3 regions of the Streptomyces sp. NPDC059994 genome follow, and region 2 is predicted to be linked to each of the others. Evidence: riboswitches for the same ligand, from Rfam matches in the RefSeq annotation. Region 2 holds a riboswitch; each other region holds the start of a gene.
What was found. A riboswitch is a leader RNA that binds a small molecule or an ion and turns the genes downstream of it on or off. The one in region 2 is predicted to bind cobalamin.

Region 1 (6,349 bases), on a different contig from region 2:
ACCTGTGCCTGCACATCCTGCGCGGCGACCTGGGTGTGGCCGCGTCCAACCACGCGGCCCGGCGCCTGGTCGCGGCGCCCTACCGCAGCGGTGGGCAAGCACAGTACGTGCCGCGCAGCGTGCCCGAACCGCTGGGCGAACGGTTCGCCGCCACCCGCGAGTGGGCACTGCACCGCCTCGACGAACCCCTCACCCTGGAGGCGCTGGCCCGGCACGCGGCGGTGTCCGCGCGCACCTTCTCACGGCGCTTCGTCGAGGACACCGGGTACACGCCGATGCAGTGGGTCATGCGCGCCCGTATCGACATGGCCCGTGAGCTGCTGGAGCGTTCGGAGCGGAGTGTGGAGCAGATCGCGACGGATGTGGGACTGGGGACGGGGGCGAATCTGCGGCTGCATTTCCAGCGGGTACTGGGGACGACGCCGACGGAGTACCGGCGGACGTTCGCGCGAGGGGAGTGAACCCCGGGGGCCTCGATACAGGGCACTCGGCGCAGGGCACTCGGCGCCGGGCTGCGGGGCGACTCGCGCCCCTGCCGCAGTGCCCCGGCCCCTTGGCGAGATCCTTTCGAACCATGGCGCTCACGCCTCTGCCGCTCTCGGGCGTCCCACGCGAGTCTGGAGGCGAACCGAAGGGACGGACATCACCCATGACTCGCATCGCCATCAACGGATTCGGCCGCATCGGACGCAACGTGCTGCGCGCGCTGCTCGAACGAGACAGTGATCTGGAGGTCGTCGCCGTGAACGACCTCACCGAGCCCGCCGCCCTCGCGCGGCTGCTCGCCTTCGACTCGACGGCGGGCCGGCTCGGGCGGCCCGTGACCGTGGACGGGGACACGCTCGTCGTCGACGGCCGCCGCATCAAGGTGCTCGCCGAGCGCGACCCGGCCGACCTGCCGTGGGCCGAGCTGGGCGTCGACCTCGTCCTGGAGGCGACGGGCCGCTTCACCTCGGCGAAGGCCGCCCGCGCCCACCTGGACGCGGGAGCGAAGAAGGTCCTGGTCAGCGCGCCGTCGGAGGGCGCCGACGTCACCCTCGCGTTCGGGGTCAACAACGACGCGTACGACCACGAGGCGCACACGATCGTCTCGAACGCCTCCTGCACCACGAACGCGCTCGCGCCGCTGGCCTCGGTGCTCGACGAACTCGCCGGGATCGAGCACGGGTTCATGACGACCGTGCACGCGTACACCCAGGAGCAGAACCTCCAGGACGGCCCGCACCGCGACCCCCGCCGCGCCCGCGCCGCCGGGGTCAACATCGTGCCGACCACGACGGGCGCGGCCAAGGCGATCGGCCACGTCCTGCCGAACCTCGACGGCAAGCTGTCCGGCGACTCGATCCGGGTGCCCGTGCCGGTGGGCTCGATCGTCGAGCTCAACACCACCGTCGAGCGTGACGTGACGCTCGACGACGTGCTGGCCGCCTACCGCGCGGCGGCGCAGGGGCCGCTCGCGGGCGTGCTGGAGTACTCGGAGGACGCGCTGGTGTCCTCCGACATCACGGGCAACCCGGCCTCGTCCATCTTCGACTCGGCCCTCACCCGGGTGGACGGCCGCCATGTCAAGGTGGTCGCCTGGTACGACAACGAGTGGGGTTTCTCCAACCGGGTGATCGACACACTGGAGCTGCTCGCCGGGCGGTGACAGCCGGGCGTCGGGGCGGTCCGAGCCGCGACATCGGGCACGGGCCGCACGTCGCCACCGCCGCGTGCGGGCTGGTCACCCGCCTCACCCAGCTGGAAACCGGCGTCCCACAACGCCGGACACATACCGAGACCGAAAGCTACGCGGGAGACGTCGTCGTCCAAGCGGAGCGGGCAGCGCCCGCACAGCGGATCGCAGGGGCCGGCGTACGACCAGCTCTACGCCGAGGCCCAGCACCGTAGCGTCCACGGCCCGTCCAGCATGGACACAAGGCGGAGCTGAAGCGGGTGCTGGGCGGAGGTTGACGCACGGGTCCCAGACGCGGCGTCACCCCTGGCTCTTCTCCACCTTGTACAGCTTCAGACTCTTGTTCGCGAACAGGAGCACATAGCCGCAGCTCCAGCAGATCAGCCCGGTTGCCGACTCGTTCGCCCAGCCGAGGTTCATGAACTCCGCCCCGGAGCTGTTGAGTTTCACCTCGCGGTCCCGGAAAACATCGCCCTGGCAGAAGCTGCACCTGATCCAGGTGTCCCCTATCGCGGCACGTACAGGCTTGGCCACGGTCCCCGCTCCCCCTGATTTCGCTGAGTGGCGAACCCCCGTTCGCACACCGTTTGGTGATCAGCGTAGTGGACCACCAAGCGGGCTCCGGTACACGTTTTGGACCAGCCGCCGTTCAGGGACGGGCGCCGGGGCCGGACGGCCAAGCGTGCTCATCGAGCCCTTCGGCGGGGGGTGAAGGCGTAGAGGTCGAGGATGTCGGGGCAGGGCGCGATGCCGGGGCCGCCGGCCTGGACCCAGGCGGCGATGTCGTCCGTGGCGTCGGGATCGTTGACCAAACCGAGCCAGACCGGGCGGGCACCGGCGACGCGTGCGGCACGAGAGGGCTGGACGACGATCACGTTGGCCTGTTCGCAGACGTCGAGGCAGGCGGAGACACGTACGGGCGCGTTCTCGGCAAGGCGCTCTCTCTGCTGCGCGTGGTCGACTCCGGGCACCTTCGCGCTCCCGCAGCAGCAGTCCCTGCACACCACGATCCGGCACGGGGCCGAGTCGGCTGGGGTGCGTCCGGCGCCATCTTCTGGTTGCCGCTCCGGCATACCGCTCACGCTCCTCCTCCGGGGAGATCCGCCCCGGCTTCGTCAAGGAGGCGACGACGTGAGTCTCCTGGCTCTCGGGTCGCCGCTCGCCCCGTCCTTCCCGCCCGTGTCCGGGCAGTGGTCTGTTCGGGGTTCGCTCGCCGATCACAGTGGCGGGACCGCGCCGGAATTCCACCGGCTTCCTCGTTCCGCGTCGCCTTGTCGTCGGGCATCGTCGCACGTCGGGCGGCGGCGCGTCACCACCGTCGCGCGGGGGTGGGCGCTCCGGACGCACTGGCGTTCGCCGCCGGAGAGGGCGCGCCAGGACTGGCTGGCCAAGTCATGCGATCGGTGACGGGGTAGGGGATGAAGGTGGTGGTGTTCTGGCCGATCCGCAGGGAGCGCCCGAGGGGGTGGTGCGGCGCTCTGGGGGGCAGTTGAGGCGTTCGCAGGCGCGGCAGCCATGCTGAGGGATTGGCCGTCGAAGGGCCGGTCAGGGTGAAGCCGTCGGAGCAGACGAGCCGATGAGCGCGTGGCGGGTCTCGCAACAGAGGCCGATGACCAACGAGCGGTGACGGCCGTGGCGGCCCGTCAGGTGCGGCTCGGCGCCGGCTCCGGCTCGGAGAAATGCGCTGCCGCGCGGCGAGGGAGCAGCAGCGGTGTTGCCAGCAGGAGCACGCCGGCCAGGCCGATGGCCGTACGTGGGCCGAGCAGGCTGCCCAGTACGCCCCAGACGGCCGTCAGGAGCGCGGTCGTGGCTTTGGTCGTCACCGCCCAGGCGGACAGGGTGCGGGCGACGCGGTCGGTCGCGGTGCGTTCGAGGCGGTAGGTGGCGTGGACGGGGTTGAAGACCCCGCAGCAGAAGATGAGCCCGAGCTCGACGCCGATCACCAGCAGCAGCCCTGCGGTGCCCGAGCCCAGAAAGGCCAGGCCGACGGGCCAGATCGCGCGCAGCGCCCCGACCACGACCAGGACCTGGTGCTGCCCGAACCGGGTGACGAGCGGTCGGGCCAGCCGTGAACCGAGCAGTCCGGCGATTGAGGGCGCGGCGAAGGCGAGGCCGTACTGCCACGGCGCGAAGCCGAGTCGGCCGAGCATCAGGACGGCCAGCAGCGGCTGGACGGCCATCACCAGGCCGTTGAACAAGGCGGTGTTGAAGAGCAGCGGACGCAGTGTCGTGTCGGCGAGGATGTACCGCCAGCCGTCGAGCAGGTCCCCGGCCCGCAGGCGCGGGCCCTCCGGGCGCTCGGGCCGCGGCTCGTGCCCGCCTGTCGCGCGGATGCCCAGCGCCGAGAGCAGGTAGCTGACCGCGTCGGCCACCACCGTCGCCACCGGACCGAGGAGCCCGATCGCGGCGCCGCCCAGCGGCGGTCCGATGATCGTGGTCGTCCAGGCCGTGGACTCGAATCGGGCGTTGGCGACGAGCAGGTCCTCGGCCGGCAGCAGCGTCTTCAGGTATGCGCCGGAGGCGGCGCGGAAGGTGATGTCGGCTGCTGCTACGACGATGGAGACCAGCAGGAGCTGGAGGAAGGTGAGCATGCCGAGCGCGTACGCGGCGGGGATCGTCAGCAGCGCCGCGAACCGCACCAGGTCCATCGCGATCAGCACCGGCCGCTTGCGGCGGAACTCCACCCACGGGCCGAGCGGCACCGCCACGGCCGCGCCCACCGCAGCCCCCACGGAGGAGAGCGCGGCGACCTCGGCCGGTCCGGCGTGCAGCACCTGGATGGCGATCAGCGGGAACGCGCCGAAGGCGAGCCATGTGCCGAGCGCGCTGGTCCCGTACGCTCCCCAGAGCCAGCCGAACCGCCGCCCCAGCCGATGTCCGCGCAGATGTCCCAGCCGGTGCCCGATTCTCATGCCCGCCACCCCTCGTCACTCACCCGCACAACCGATCCGCGATCGGAAGCATCAAAGCGAGCGCCTCAGCCGGGGGTCAAACAACCGCAGGACCGTCGGGCCACAACCAACGGTTGTACCCGTAAGGTGTCGGCATGGACCTCGACACCGTCCGGACCTTCGTCGCCGCCGCTGACGCAAGGCAGTTCCAGGAGGCCGCCGCCGAGCTGGCGGTCACCCAGCAAGCTGTCTCCAAGCGCATCGCCGCGCTGGAGCGCGACCTCGGGGTACGGCTGTTCACCCGCACCGCGCGCGGCGCCGAGCTCACCATCGACGGGCAGGCGTTCCTGCCCCACGCGCGCGAGCTGCTGCGCGTCGCCGATCGCGCGGTCACCTCCGTGCGCCCCGGCCGCCGTCCGCTGCGCGTAGACGTGATCGCCTCGCGCGTCGCGCCGTCAGGTCTGATGCGCGGCTTCCACCACGCGTACCCCGAGATCGAGCTCGACGTGGTGATGCTGTTCGACATCGAGACGGCCATCGCCGCCGTCCGGTCCGGTGCGATCGACGCGTCCTTCCGCGCCCTCGCCGCGCCCGGCCGGCCCCTTCCCGAGGACATCGAGTCCGTCCGGGTGCTCGACGAGCCGCTCCAACTCCTCACCGGCCCCGCCCACGCGCTGGCGGGCGCCCGGTCGGTGCCCCTCGCCCAGCTCGCCGGGCACCGGATCTGGATGCCCGGCCTCGTCCCCGGTACCGAGTGGAGCGCCTACTACGACGACCTCGTCGCCGAGTTCGGCCTCACCATCGAGGCGACCGGCCCCAACTTCGGCTCCGACGCGCTCCTCGACACCATCGCCGACACCCCGGCCCTGGCCACCTTCATGGGTGAGCAGACCCGCCTCGTCTGGCCCGCCGGCCACGGCCTGCGCCGCGTCCCGGTGACCGACCCGACGCCCGTCTACCCGCACTCGCTCCTGTGGCACCGCGACAACCCCCACCCAGCACTGGCCACCCTCCGCGCCCACCTCGCCGCCACAGCGGCCGGCCACGACGCCACCGGGACCTGGGCGCCGGACTGGGTGATTCCGCGCTGAACGCCGCCGCGCGTCTTCGAGCGTCGTGTCCGGATCGACGGACGGTGACGGACGGTTTCGGCGGCGGGGGTGGCCGTCGGCACACCCCGGCTCCCCCCCACCGTGTGCCTCACATGTCGTGGTGTCTTGGCAGTGATCAAGGCTGCGAACTGCCGATCCGGCCCAGAAACCCCGGACAACCGCTGGTGACGGCGGCAGAGTGGAACGGCGTCAACTGCCCGGCCGTGTCCATGGCGGCGTTGACGAAGAGCAGGCCGAGGGTGCGTTGTGACAGCCGGTCGCGCAGTGCCGAGATCTGCTCGGGGCCGGTCAACTCCAGCGACTCGATGGCCAGTTGCCCGCCGGAGGCTTTGGCCAGGTCGTGGAGCCCGTGCGCCGGCTGCCGCGGACCGTACCGATGACGTCCCAGCCGCGACGAAGATACTCGGCAGCGAGCCCGAGGCCGAGGGTCCGTGAGGCCCCGATGATGACGGCGGTCTCGCGGGTGTCGTTCATGTGATTCCATCGGGTCGGTTCCCTGCGGGAGCTGGAACCAGCGGCGGTCAGCCAGTTCCGCCAGCTTCAAGCCGTGGTGACGGGCCAGCGGATCGTCGGCACGCAGTACCGCACCGACCGGATCTCTGCGCAGCTCGCCCTGGCCGCGTGATCCTCGCCCTCGAACCGCATGAGGTCCCGGGGCGAAGGACCACTTA
Region 2 (6,349 bases):
GAACCGTGGGAGCGCTGCTTGCCTGCCAGGAGGCCGACGCATGGTCCATGCTCGGCGCACGGAGCGAAGCCGAGGGGGCCCTCACCAGGGCGGAACACGCGCGTGAGGTCATGACGGGAACAGACGAGATCGGCGGCCTCTTCTCCTGCCCGCAGGCTCGGCAGGAGAACTACGCGGCTGGTGTCCACCTGCTCATCGGCCAGCCGCAGGCGGCGCTGCGCGAGGCGCGGAGCGCTCTTGATCTGCTCGCCACTCAGCGGGTCCGCGCGTATGGCACCGAGGCGCAGATCCGAATCAGCCAGGCCGCGGCCCTGCTCGCCTGCGGCGAGCCAGACGGCGTCATGGAGGCATTGCTGCCCGTGCTGGCCATGCCCGCGGAACGACGCATGGGTCCCGTCACCCAGCGCATGAGTGACCTCGCCGCCGCCATGGGCCACGGGGCCGCCGCAGACGCGAGCGCCACAACCGTGGCACGCCGCGCGATCGTTGAGTGGTGCGCGGACTCCGCCCCGCGACACCTTGCGCTCTCGTCAGGAGACGGGCCGAACTGATTGGATTCCGGGGCATGACGACAGAACCCGAGCACATGCGTGATCACTGGTGGTGGCGGCCGGGCTGGAGCGTCGGCCGCAGCTTCTACACATGGCACCTGACGTTCGAGGGGCAGCCGGACGTCCACCGCTTCGCGGCCGAGTACCGTGCTGCACTCGCACCCGTCGGCGGCCTGGACCTCATCCCTGACGAGTGGCTGCACCTCACCATGCAGGGCCTCGGTTTCGTGGGGGAGTTCCCCGAACAGGACGCAGCCGCCATCGAGCAGGCCGCCCGCAGGCGTCTTGCCGAGGTGCCGGCGTTCGAGGTCACCTTGACCGCTCCGATCGTGGACCCGGAGGCGATCCTCGCCCCTGTGCGGCCAGATGCGCCGGTGCGTGCTGTGCGGGACGCGATCCGTGCAGCCGTGGGTGATGTTCTCTCGGAGGTCCCCGAGCGGGCTGAGGGGTTCACCCCGCACGTCTCGCTCGGGTACAGCCATGGGGCCGGACCGGCGGAACCGTACGCCAAGGCGCTGGCAACGCTGGACGTCGAACCCGCACGTGCCCGAATCAGCCAGGCTGAGCTGATTCTCATCAACCGAGACAACCGCATGTACGAGTGGACGCCATTCGCCAAGGTGCAGCTCGGGTGATGGAGTGACGGCGAGCCCGCGTCCCTGCGGCACCCCAGCGCATCCGGATCCGACGCCGGGGGACCTTCGTCGTTACCGCGCCCCCTCCGCAGGCCGCCCGCACCGCAGGTTCCAGCGGCCCGCGCGGCCCGAGAGCTCGGTCAGGGTCAGGGGGGCCACGTCCAGGCGCCAGAAGGAGGCGGGCGGCAGGGCCAGGGCGTGGGTCACGGACGCGCGGACCACCGCCGGGGAGGCGACCGCGAGGATCCGGCCGCCCGCCGCGGGCAGCGTGTCCAGCCACGCGCCCACGCGCGCGACGAGCGCGAGCAGGCTCTCCCCGCCGTGCGGCGCCGCCCCGGGATCGGTGAGCCAGGCCCGTACCCCCGTGGGATCCGCGGCGCTCAGCTCGTCGAGCCGCCGCCCCCGCCAGCGGCCCAGATCCCAGTCGGCCAGGGCCGGTTCGTCGCCCGTGGGCAGGCCGTCCGCCAACTCGTAGAGGGAGGACGGCGGTTTCAGCCGGCGGGCCGGTACCGGAAGAGCCGCCGCCGCGTCCTTGACCCTGCGGACCGCGCCCTCGTCCGGGGCGGCCGCGTCGTCGCCGACTCTCGCCTCGCGCGCGTAGCGGTCGGCCGGGGGTGAGATCAACATCACGCGTACGGTCATGGGTCAAGCAGAGCACGGCCGTTCACGCACTTCGCGCGGGGGCTGTGCACCCGCGCGCCGTAGCGGCGCGGTCCCTCACGCGGTACGGTCACGTCGACATAAAGACGGTGTGAAGGAAGCCCGGTGAGATTCCGGCACGGTCGCGCCACTGTGAACCCGGCGAGCGCCCTCAACAGGGAGCGAAGGCGGGGAAGTCAGACCCACCACCGTCGACAAAGGCACCAATGACCGGGACGCGTGTTCCCCAGGAGGTTCTGCCGTGGCACTCTCCGCCGCCCCTGCGCCCAGCGCAGCAGCAACGCCGGCCATCACCCCGATATCGCTCAAGGCGATCGCTCCCTGGGCGCTCTTCTTCGGCATCCTCATGCTCGTCCTCCTGTACTTCGTCGGCGCCGAGCAGGGCGCCACGAGCCTCCTCTCCGGTGAGAACGTCCACGAGTGGGTCCACGACGGACGCCACCTGCTCGGCTTCCCCTGCCACTGAGACCAGGGGTACCGACTCGTGAACTCCCTGCACGTCAGGGCCCTGCTGGTGCGCGGCATGCTCGCCGGCCTCGCAGCGGGCCTGCTGGCGCTGATCGTGGCGTACGTCCTGGGCGAGCCCCGGGTGGACGCGGCCATCGACTTCGAGGACGCGCACGCGCACGAGCACGGCGAAGAGGTGTTCAGCCGCACCCTGCAGTCCACCGGCGGCCTCGCCACGGGTGTGCTCGTGTTCGGCGTGGCCCTCGGTGGTATCGCCGCGCTCGCGTTCTGTGTCGCGCTCGGCCGGACCGGCCGGTTCGGGCCGCGCGCCACGGCGGCGTTCGTCTCGCTCGGCGCGCTCCTGACCGTCTATGTCGTCCCGTTCCTGAAGTACCCGGCGAACCCGCCGTCCATCGGTGACCCCGACACGATCGGCAAACGCACCGCCCTGTACTTCCTGATGATCGCGCTGAGCGTGCTGCTCGCCGTCTCGGCCGTGATCCTCGGCAAGCGGCTCGCGCCCCGCCTCGGCAACTGGAACGCGACCGTCGTCGCCTCGGCCGCCTTCCTGGTCGCCATCGGGCTCGCGTACGCGTTCCTGCCCGCCGTCAACGAGGTGCCGAAGGACTTCCCGGCGATGCTGCTCTGGAAGTTCCGGCTCGCGGCCCTCGCCATCCAGGTCACCCTGTGGGCCGGTTTCGGGCTGGTCTTCGGCCACCTCGCCGAACGGCTCCTGGTGCCCAAGGCCGCCACGGCCGAGCCCCGCGGTACGGGCACGGCCGTCGACAGCAAGGCGGCGGCCGCCCACTGACCGGGCGAACCGCACGCACGAGGGCCCCGGACCGACGTCGGTGACCGACGTCGGTCGGGGCCCTCGCGCGCGTAGGTCGTGCTCGGTGCGCTGTTCGGTGGCGCTCGATCGGTCAGGGGCGGCGCAGGGAGAACAGACGGCTGTTCCGCTCCCTGCGGTAGCGCCGCTCCCACCGGTCCATACGGTCCCGGCGGGCGCGGTAGGCCCGGTAGTCCGTGTCCGTGCCACGGCTGGAGCCGCCGGCTCCGGACGAGCCGCCGGACGGTGCCGTGGAGCGGCCACGGCGTGAGGCGCTGAAGAGTACGGCCACCACGGCGACGCAGAACACGATGCCGCCGAGACTGAAGCCGAAGCCGTACAGGACCAGCGCCAGGACGAGCAGTAACAGGATCATGGCGTGTTCCTCTAGGGACGGATCGGGGGCTCCCCTGGCCCCCGGCCCTCCAACCTACTCCGGTGCAGCGGGAGTTGGTCTCCGAGTTGCCTGCCCGCCAACGCCTCGCGGGCCCCTACAGCCCGCGCAGCCGCTCCATCTCCCGGCGGTCCCGCTTGGTCGGCCGGCCCATGCCCCGGTCGCGCACACCGGCGGCCAGTACGTCCGAACGGGCGGGCGGCGGCGGGCTGTTGTCGACATAGGTCTCGGCCGCGATCGCCGCGCCCACCCGCTTGCGGATGACCTTCGCGACGACGACGACCCGCTCCCGCCCCTCCAGACGCAGCCGCACCTCGTCGCCCACCTTCACGGTGTGCGCGGGCTTGACGCGCTCGCCGTTGAGCTGGACATGCCCGGCCCGGCACGCCGTCGCCGCCATGGAACGCGTCTTGGTGAGCCGTACGGACCAGATCCAGCTGTCGATCCGTACGGGCTCCGAGGGCCCCGCCGGTGCCGCCGGTGCCGCCGGTCCCTTGGGCTCCTGGGCCTTCACCTGCTCTGCTGCCGCCATGCCTCCGACTCTACCGAGGCCGTTGTCAGTGGTACCCGTCACACTTGAGGCATGTGCAGAAGCATCAAGACGCTCAGACCGCCGGTCCTCCCCGAGGAGGCCACCGACGAGGAGATCCGCGCGGCGGCTCTCCAGTACGTGCGCAAGGTGTCCGGCTTCCGGGCGCCCGCCGCGCACAACCAGGAGGTCTTCGACCGGGCGGTGGACGAGATAGCGCGGGCCACGGCCGAGCTGCTCGAAGGCCTGGAGATACGGGGGGTGCCGGTCAGGACACCGGCGTCGGCGTAGCCCTGCGGTGCGTCAGGCCGCCGGGCCGGCCACCGCGGCCTGGGCCGGGCGGCGCATGACGTAGGCGGCGAGGGAGCCCGCCGCGAACAGCGCGAGGACGGAGATGCCCGTGCCGAGCCAGGTCGCGCCGAGCCAGCGTCCGCCGAAGTAGCCGAGGCCCACGCTGTAGCCCGCCCAGGCCACCCCGGCGAGGGCGGACCACGGCAGGAACTCCTTGGGCGTGCGGTGCGCCGCGCCCGCGCCGAGCGAGACCACGGACCGGCCCGCCGGGGCGAACCGGGCGACGACGACGAGCGCGCCGCCGCCCCGGCTCAGTGCGGCGCCGAGACGCTCCTGTGCGCGGGTCAGCCGGCGGGAGCGGGCGATGGCCTTGTCGAGCCGCGCCCCGCCGCGCCAGGCGAGGCGGTACGCGACGAGGTCGCCGAGCACCGAGGCCGCGGCGGCGCAGGCGGCGAGGAGGAGCAGGTCGGGCACGTCGCGTATCGCGTGCGGGGCGCCCGCCGCGGTGGTCGAGCCGGCCGCCGCGGAGGTCGCCGCGGTGATCACCAGGACCCCGCTGGGCAGCACGGGGAGGAACACGTCCAGGAGAACGGAGACGGTCACCACGGCATAAATCCATGGGCTGCCGGTCAGCGACCCCACACTCTCCAGCACTACGACCCCCGAACGGAATGCGCCCCGCTGCGCTGGTCTGCGGCCGGGTCGCTGTACAGCCTTACAGCGTACGCCTGGGGCGCATGGGGTTTCCGCTCGGGGGTGGGGTGACACCGGCGAGCCGGTGAACGGCCGTTCGGGTGTGTCGGCGCGTCAGCGCGCCGTGCCCGCCGGGGTAGCGGCGGCAGTCGCCTCCGGCGCGGCGGCGGTGGTGGTGCGGCCGCCGAGCAGCTGGTCGAGGGCGAGGGCGCCGGGGCCGGTGAAGACGAGCAGCAGGAAGACCCAGCTGAACATCGCGGCGTTCTCGCCACCGTTCTGCAGCGGGAGCAGCGCGCCCGACTGGTGCACGTCGAAGTAGGCGTACGCCATGGAGCCCGAGGAGAGGAAGGCGGCGGAGCGGGTGAAGAGTCCGGCCATGATCAGCAGGCCGCCGACGAGCTGGATGACGGCCGCGTACCAGTTGGGCCAGGCGCCGGTCTCGATGGTGCCGCCGGTGCCTGCCGCGCCGCCGAACCAGCCGAAGAGCGAGGCAGCGCCGTGGCAGGCGAAGAGGAAGCCGGTGACGATGCGGAAGAGGCCCAGGGCGTAGGGCTTGGCGCGCTCGGTGTTCAGAGCGGAGGGAGGCGTGGGGGAAGCCATGGGGACGGGCTCCTTCGGTGTGGGGCACGGGGCCGGTGGAGCCTCAAGGTTAGGTAGACCTCATTAGTGCTTGCAAGTTCAAGTTTAAGTAGATGGCCAGATTCCGGTTGATTCCCGAATGAGGTTGGCCGGAATTCACCTTTACGGGGGGCATGCGTGGACGTAAAGCAAACGCACCGGGACGCAGGGTTACGGAGTGAGGTCCTCGTCCAGGACCGTGACCAGGTGTGCCCCGGCGCGCCCCGCCCGCGCCTGGTCGAGCCGGAGCCGGGCCGCGCGCCCGGCCGGCGTCAGCGTCATCAGCTGGTTCCCGAACCAGGGGCCGCCCCTCCGGTGCCAGCGCACCGGCGGCCGGGCGAGGCGGCCGTGCCGGGCCAGCGCCCGGCCGAGCCGCCGCCGGGGCAGCGCACCTCGGCCGTGCACGGCCGGTCCGCCTCCACCCAGAGCGTGGCCGAGGTGCCGGATGCGCCGTCGACGTACCGCAGCAGTGGTCCCAGGCGCAGTCAGGCCATGTCGTCCCTTCCGTCGCTCCGTACGGTACGGAACGACGGAAGGGCGAGACAGGCCCGTCGGCCGGCCGGGCGGCCGACGGGCCTTCAGCGGCCGAGGGCTTTCAGCAGCCGATGGGCTTTCAGTAGCCGATGGGCTTTCAGCAGCCGTTGAGCACGGACTGCAGCGCGGACTTCTCGGCGGTGTCCACGGTCAGGTTGTAGTAGTGCT
Region 3 (6,349 bases), on a different contig from region 2:
CGCCGCGGAACTCGTAGGGATGGTCGCGGTGTTGGGGGCCGAGGCTGTTGCTGTACCCGATGAACGGACACCGTGCGATGCGAGTTCCCCTCCCGCCGCGAAATCGTCAGGGAAATTTCCGGGCGCCCCGGGGGAGGGCGTGACGGGGGCGCCCAGGGCCGTATCGCCGGGGAGGTCCACGGGCGCGTCGGGAGCTGACCTTCCGGCGGCCGACAGCTCGTCCAGGCAGGTCAGCACCCCGTCGAGCCACTCCTGCGCCCGGTCCTCGAAGTCCGGTTCGCAGTCGGTGCGGGGGAGTAGCCGTACCGCCCCCAGCTCGGCCAGCCGCCGGTCCAGGCGTCGGCCGTGCCCGCAGAATTCGTCGTACGACGAGTCCCCGAAGGCCAGGACCGCATAGCGGCGTCCTTCCAGGCGCGGGGCCTCGTCATCGGCCAGGGCGTCCCAGAACGCGGCGCCGTTGTCGGGCGCTTCGCCGTCTCCGGTGGTGCTGGTGATCAGCAGCACCTCGGCGTCGGCGGGCAGCGTGTCCGGAGCGGTGTCGTCCATGGAGACGAGCCGGATCCGGTGTCCGGCGGCGGCGAGCCGTTCGGCGCCGGCCGCGGCGAGCTGCTCGGCGTTGCCGGTCTGCGAGGCCCACAGCACCAGCACGTCACGGCCCCGGGGGGCCGAGGGCAGCGTGACGGGCGCGGGGGCGGGCCGGGGGGTCGCCCGCGAGTACATCCCGGCCAGCACGCCGTTCACCCACAGCGCGTGCTCCTCGCTGAACGGCGCCGTCGGCGGCAGTACGGGGATGCCGGGCGCGCCCGACTCCAGCCCGGCCAGGAACCCGGTGAGGTACTGGCGTTCCCGCTCGGTGAGGACCGGCGGGGGCGCGCCGAGCCCGAACACGGCGGCGGGTGCGGCGCCTTGGCCCGCCGCAGGGGGCGAGTCGGGGGCCGTACGCTGGGCGGGCACGGCGTGGGGGAGGGGCGCGGGGGCGTCGAGCAGCGCGGTACCCGCGACCAGCGCCCCTGCCGCCTCGCCGGAGGCGCCTGGCGCCCCTGCCGCCGCGCCGCCCACTCCCGCTGCCCCGGACCCACCTGCCGCCACAGCCATCGCGCCGCCCACGACGAGCGCTCCCGTGGCCCCGGACCCACCTGCCGCCCCCGCCCCCGCGCCGCCAGTAACGAGCGCTCCTGCCACCCCGGAAGCGCCGGACACCAGCCCGGCCGAGCCGTTCGCGCCCGCCGCCACCCCGCCCGCGAGCGCCCCCGTCCCCGGCATGACCGGCCGTGCCACCTCGGCCGTGACCCTCGTCAGCGACACCGCGCACACCTTGAACTCCGGCTGCAGCGAGATCGGATCGACCGCGTCGCTCGTCACCGCGTTGATGCTCAGGTCCGTGCCGAACAGGTCGTTCCAGTGGAACGGCGCGAAGCAGCACCCCTGCCGCACCCGGTCGGTCACCACGGCGGCCAGCACCGCCCGTCCGCGCCGGGAGGCGATCTCCACCCCGTCGCCTTCGGCGATGCCGAGGCGTTCGGCGTCCTGCGGGTGCACCTCCACGAACGGCGCCGGGTTGAGCTTGTTGAGCTTGGCCACCTTCCCCGTCTTGGTGAGCGTGTGCCACTGGTGCTGCAGCCGCCCGGTGTTGAGTACGAAGGGGAAGTCGTCGTCGGGCATCTCGGCGGCCGGGAGGTGCGGGCGCGCGTGGAAGACGGCCCGTCCGCTCGCCGTCGGGAACACCGGACCGCCGCCGTCCTCGGCCACGTACCGGATCGGGTTGCGGTCGGGCCCCTCGGCGGTCGGGGCGGGCCACTGCACCGGCGTGGCGCGCAGCCGCTCGTAGGTGACCCCGCGCAGGTCGTAGCCGGTCTTCGGGTTCCAGGCGCGCTTGATCTCCTCGAAGACCTCTTCGGGACCGGCGTAGGTGAACGCCTCCTCGTACCCCATCGCGCACGCCACGCGCGCGATGATCTGCCAGTCGGGCAGTGCCTCGCCGGGCGCGTCGAGGGCCGGCCGGGCGAGGGTGAGGTTGCGCTCGCTGTTGATGAGGACGCCCTCGGCCTCCGTCCACAGGGCGCCGGGCAGCACCACGTCCGCGTACGCGGTGGTCTCGGTCTCCGCGAACACGTCCTGGACGACGACGAACTCGGCGGCCCGCAGGCCCTCGACGACGGTGCGGCGGTTGGCGACCGAGGCGACCGGGTTGGTGCAGATCACCCAGCACGCCTTGATGTCGCCGTCGGCCATCCGCCGGAACATCTCGACGGTGCCGAGCCCCGCCCCGTCCGTGCGCAGCGTGCCCGGCCGCAGCCCCCACAGCTCCTCGGTGAAGGCCCGCTCCTCGTCGACGAGCACCGAGCGCTGGCCGGGCAGCCCGGGGCCCATATAGCCCATCTCGCGGCCGCCCATGGCGTTCGGCTGGCCGGTGAGCGAGAACGGGCCGCTGCCGGGGCGGCAGATCGCGCCGGTCGCCAGATGCAGGTTGACCAGGGCGTTGGTGTTCCAGGTGCCGTGCGTGGACTGGTTGAGCCCCATGGTCCAGCAGCTCATCCACTCGCCGGCCGCGCCGATCCACCGCGCCGCCGTGCGGATGTCGTCCTCGGGGATCCCGGTGATCTCCGCGACCGAGGCGGGCGCGTAGTCGGCCAGGAACTCGCCCATCGCCTCCCAGCCCTCGGTGTGCTCGGCGATGAAGGCGGTGTCCGTGTGCCCGTTCTCCTGGAGCAGGTGCAGGAGCCCGTTGAGCAGGGCGAGATCCGCGCCGGGCTTGATCTGCAGGAAGAGGTCGGCCTTGGCGGCGGTCGCGGTGCGGCGCGGGTCGACGACGATCAGCTTCGCCCCGGCCTTGACGCGCTCCATCATCCTCAGAAAGAGGATGGGATGGCAGTCGGCCATGTTGGAGCCGATGACCAGGAAGACGTCCGCCTTCTCGAAGTCCTGGTACGAGCCGGGCGGCCCGTCCGCGCCCAGCGACAGCTTGTAGCCGCTGCCCGCACTGGCCATGCACAGCCGGGAGTTGGACTCGATCTGGTTGGTGCCGATGAACCCCTTGGTCAGCTTGTTGGCCAGATACTGCGCCTCCAGGCTCATCTGGCCGGACACGTACAGCGCGACGGCGTCCGGCCCGTGCTCGTCGACGATCGCCCGCAGCCTGCCCGCCGTCTCGGCGATCATCGCGTCGACGCCGGCGGGCACCGGCTCGGCCCCCCGCTCGCCCCGTACCAGCGCGGTGGCCAGGCGTCCGGGTGCGGCCAGCATGTCGGCCGTCGTCGCCCCCTTGGTGCACAGCCGTCCGGAGTTCGCGGGGTGCGCCTTGTCGCCGGAGGCCTTGAGTACCGTGCGCCGGCCGTCCGGCCCCACGGTGATGTCGAGGACCATCCCGCAGCCCACACCGCAGTACGAGCAGACCGTGCGCACCTGTTCGGTGGCGGCCCGCGTGCCCTGTGCGGTCAACGGGTGTCCCCTCTCGTCTCGGCCGGGATCCCTTGGGCTCCGACCGTACGAAATGCCCGTTACTTCGATGTCACGTGCGGCGATCACGAGTGGTTACGTCGGCCACACTAAGCGCGCCCCGATGCTGTGAGCACCTGTGTGCGACTGCGGCACGCCTCCGATGTCGGACATCACGAGGCGTGCGGGCCCGATGTGAGGGGGCCTTCCGGCCCCGGCTCTGTAGGGTGGCGCTCGCAGCTGGTTCGCCCCCGTCCGCCAGGCGGGAGGCGTCGTAAGAGGGAACCCGGTGGGAATCCGGGACTGCCCCGCAGCGGTGAGCGGGAACGACCGCCGTCATACGCACTGGGCCCGGCCGGGTCTGGGAAGCGACGGCCACTAGGTGTCCGCCGGGAAACCGGCAGGCGTGCCCGCGAGTCCGAAGACCTGCCCGTTGCCCGTGCGCGACCGACGCGCGCGGAGACCTTGGTGACCTCGTGGGCGGGTCGGCGAGACAAGAGGTGGTTCGAGCGCGGGCACCGCTCCGCGCGGGCCGCCCTGTCCGTCTCCCTTCGCGCCCACGACCCGTACCAGGGTCGATTTCGGGACATTCTCGCGAAGGAGAGTTTCGTGACCAGCAAGTCCGCAGCCGCGGCAGCACGCGCCACCGTGTACGGCTACCCCCGCCAGGGCCCCGACCGGGAACTCAAGAAGGCCGTCGAGGGGTACTGGAAGGGCCGCGTCAGTGCCGACGCCCTCCGTGACACCGCCCGCGACCTGCGCCGCGCCAACTGGCGCCGGCTCGCCGACGCGGGCGTCGACGAAGTCCCCACCGGCGACTTCTCGTACTACGACCACGTCCTCGACGCCAGCGTGATGGTGGGGGCGATCCCCGACCGGCACCGCACCGCCGTCGAGACCGACACACTCGACGGCTACTTCGCCATGGCGCGCGGCACCCAGGACGTGGCGCCGCTGGAGATGACCAAGTGGTTCGACACCAACTACCACTACCTGGTGCCCGAACTCGGCCCGGACACCGTCTTCACCGCCGACTCCGGTAAGCAGGTCGCCGAGCTCACCGAGGCGCTGGCGCTCGGCCTCGCGGCCCGGCCCGCCCTGGTCGGCCCGGTCACCTACCTCCTCCTGGCCAAGCCCGCGCCCGGCGTCGGCGCCGCCTTCGAGCCACTGGCCCTGCTGGAGCGGCTGCTGCCCGTGTACGCAGAGGTGCTCGCCGATCTGCGGGCAGCCGGCGCGCAGTGGGTGCAGCTCGACGAGCCCGCCCTCGTCCAGGACCGCACCCCCTCCGAACTGGACGCCGCCGCCCGCGCCTACCGGGCGCTCGGCAGCCTCACCGACCGCCCCAAGCTGCTGGTCGCCTCCTACTTCGACCAGCTCGGCGAGGCCCTGCCCGTCCTCGCCAAGGCGCCCGTGGACGGCCTCGGCCTGGACTTCACGGGACCGGCCGCCGCCAACCTCGACGCCCTCGCGGCCGTCGGAGGACTGCCCGGCAAGCGGCTGGTGGCGGGCGTCGTCGACGGCCGCAACATCTGGATCAACGACTACGAGAAGTCCCTCGCCACTCTCGGCACGCTCCTCGGCCTCGCGGGCACCGTCGACGTGGCACCGTCCTGCTCGCTGCTGCACGTTCCGCTCGACGCGTCGGCCGAACGCGACATCGACCCGCAGATCGCCCGCTGGCTCGCCTTCGCCGACCAGAAGACCGCCGAGACCGTGACCCTGGCCCGCGGCCTCACCAGCGGCACCGGCGCCATCGCCGCCGAACTCGCCGCCAACCGCGCGGACCTGGCCTCGCGCGCCGGATCCGCCCTCACCCACGACCCGGCGGTACGCGCGCGTACGTCGGCGGTCACCGAGGCGGACGGCCGCCGCTCCCAGCCGTACGGCGAACGCGCCCCGGCCCAGCGCGCCCGGCTGCGGCTGCCGCTGCTGCCCACGACCACCATCGGCTCGTTCCCGCAGACCGCACAGGTGCGTACCGCCCGCGCCGACCTGCGCGCCGGACGCGTCGGCACCGCGGGCTACGAGGAGCGCATCAAGGCCGAGATCCGCGAGGTCGTCGCCTTCCAGGAGAAGGCGGGCATCGATGTCCTCGTCCACGGCGAGGCCGAACGCAACGACATGGTGGAGTACTTCGCCGAGCAGCTGACCGGCTACCTCGCCACCCGGCACGGCTGGGTCCAGTCGTACGGCACGCGCTATGTCCGCCCGCCGGTCCTGGCCGGCGACATCTCCCGGCCGCGACCGATGACAGTGCGCTGGACGGCGTACGCCCAGTCGCTCACCGACCGCCCCGTCAAGGGCATGCTCACCGGGCCGGTCACCATGCTGGCCTGGTCGTTCGTCCGCGACGACCAGCCGCTCGCCGAGACCGCCCGCCAGGTGGCGCTCGCCCTGCGCGACGAGGTCGAGGACCTGGAAGCGGCCGGGACCTCGGTCATCCAGGTCGACGAGCCCGCCCTGCGCGAGACGCTGCCGCTGCGCGCCGCGGACCGCGCCGCCTATCTGGACTGGGCCACGGAATCGTTCCGGCTGACCACCGGGGGCGTACGTCCCGACACCCAGATCCACACCCACATGTGCTACGCCGAGTTCGGCGACATCCTCCAGGCCATCGACGACCTCGACGCCGATGTCATCAGCCTGGAGGCGGCCCGCTCGCACATGCTCGTCGCCGACGAGCTCGCCGCCGCGGGCTATCCGCGCGAGGTGGGACCCGGTGTCTACGACATCCACTCGCCGCGCGTACCGAGCGCCGAGGAGGCGACCGCACTCCTGCGCAGGGGGCTTGCGGCCATCGCTCCGGAACGGCTCTGGGTCAACCCTGACTGCGGACTGAAGACCCGCGGCTGGACCGAGACGAAGCGGTCCCTGGAGAACCTGGTCGAGGCCGCCCGCACGGTCAGGACGCAGG

Region 1: it holds a riboswitch for cobalamin, as region 2 does, so the genes downstream of both, ACFWA7_RS06730 ((2Fe-2S) ferredoxin domain-containing protein) here and ACFWA7_RS28020 (CbtB domain-containing protein) in region 2, are expected to answer to the same signal.
Region 3: it holds a riboswitch for cobalamin, as region 2 does, so the genes downstream of both, metE (5-methyltetrahydropteroyltriglutamate--homocysteine S-methyltransferase) here and ACFWA7_RS28020 (CbtB domain-containing protein) in region 2, are expected to answer to the same signal.

The regions. Positions count from the first base shown of each region.
Region 1 covers NZ_JBHWUR010000007.1:139,417-145,765, reverse strand. Annotated here, with positions in the region: gene ACFWA7_RS06745 (GlxA family transcriptional regulator) at 1-461, shown strand, start outside; gene gap (type I glyceraldehyde-3-phosphate dehydrogenase) at 650-1,648, shown strand; gene ACFWA7_RS06735 (hypothetical protein) at 1,976-2,209, opposite strand; gene ACFWA7_RS06730 ((2Fe-2S) ferredoxin domain-containing protein) at 2,362-2,748, opposite strand; cobalamin riboswitch at 2,788-2,987, opposite strand; gene ACFWA7_RS06725 (MFS transporter) at 3,319-4,587, opposite strand; gene ACFWA7_RS06720 (LysR family transcriptional regulator) at 4,722-5,657, shown strand; gene ACFWA7_RS06715 (hypothetical protein) at 5,794-5,970, opposite strand; partial or broken gene ACFWA7_RS06710 (LysR family transcriptional regulator) at 6,160-6,285, opposite strand.
Region 2 covers NZ_JBHWUR010000071.1:14,616-20,964, forward strand. Annotated here, with positions in the region: gene ACFWA7_RS28005 (XRE family transcriptional regulator) at 1-551, shown strand, start outside; gene ACFWA7_RS28010 (2'-5' RNA ligase family protein) at 566-1,186, shown strand; gene ACFWA7_RS28015 (histidine phosphatase family protein) at 1,259-1,828, opposite strand; cobalamin riboswitch at 1,897-2,054, shown strand; gene ACFWA7_RS28020 (CbtB domain-containing protein) at 2,088-2,312, shown strand; gene ACFWA7_RS28025 (CbtA family protein) at 2,331-3,104, shown strand; gene ACFWA7_RS28030 (hypothetical protein) at 3,217-3,498, opposite strand; gene ACFWA7_RS28035 (RNA-binding S4 domain-containing protein) at 3,614-4,048, opposite strand; gene ACFWA7_RS28040 (DUF2277 domain-containing protein) at 4,100-4,336, shown strand; gene ACFWA7_RS28045 (DedA family protein) at 4,349-4,990, opposite strand; gene ACFWA7_RS28050 (DoxX family protein) at 5,144-5,629, opposite strand; partial or broken gene ACFWA7_RS28055 (alkaline phosphatase family protein) at 5,819-6,025, opposite strand; gene ACFWA7_RS28060 (HNH endonuclease family protein) at 6,279-6,349, opposite strand, start outside.
Region 3 covers NZ_JBHWUR010000162.1:39-6,387, reverse strand. Annotated here, with positions in the region: gene ACFWA7_RS38100 (molybdopterin-dependent oxidoreductase) at 1-3,438, opposite strand, end outside; cobalamin riboswitch at 3,711-3,863, shown strand; gene metE (5-methyltetrahydropteroyltriglutamate--homocysteine S-methyltransferase) at 4,045-6,349, shown strand, end outside.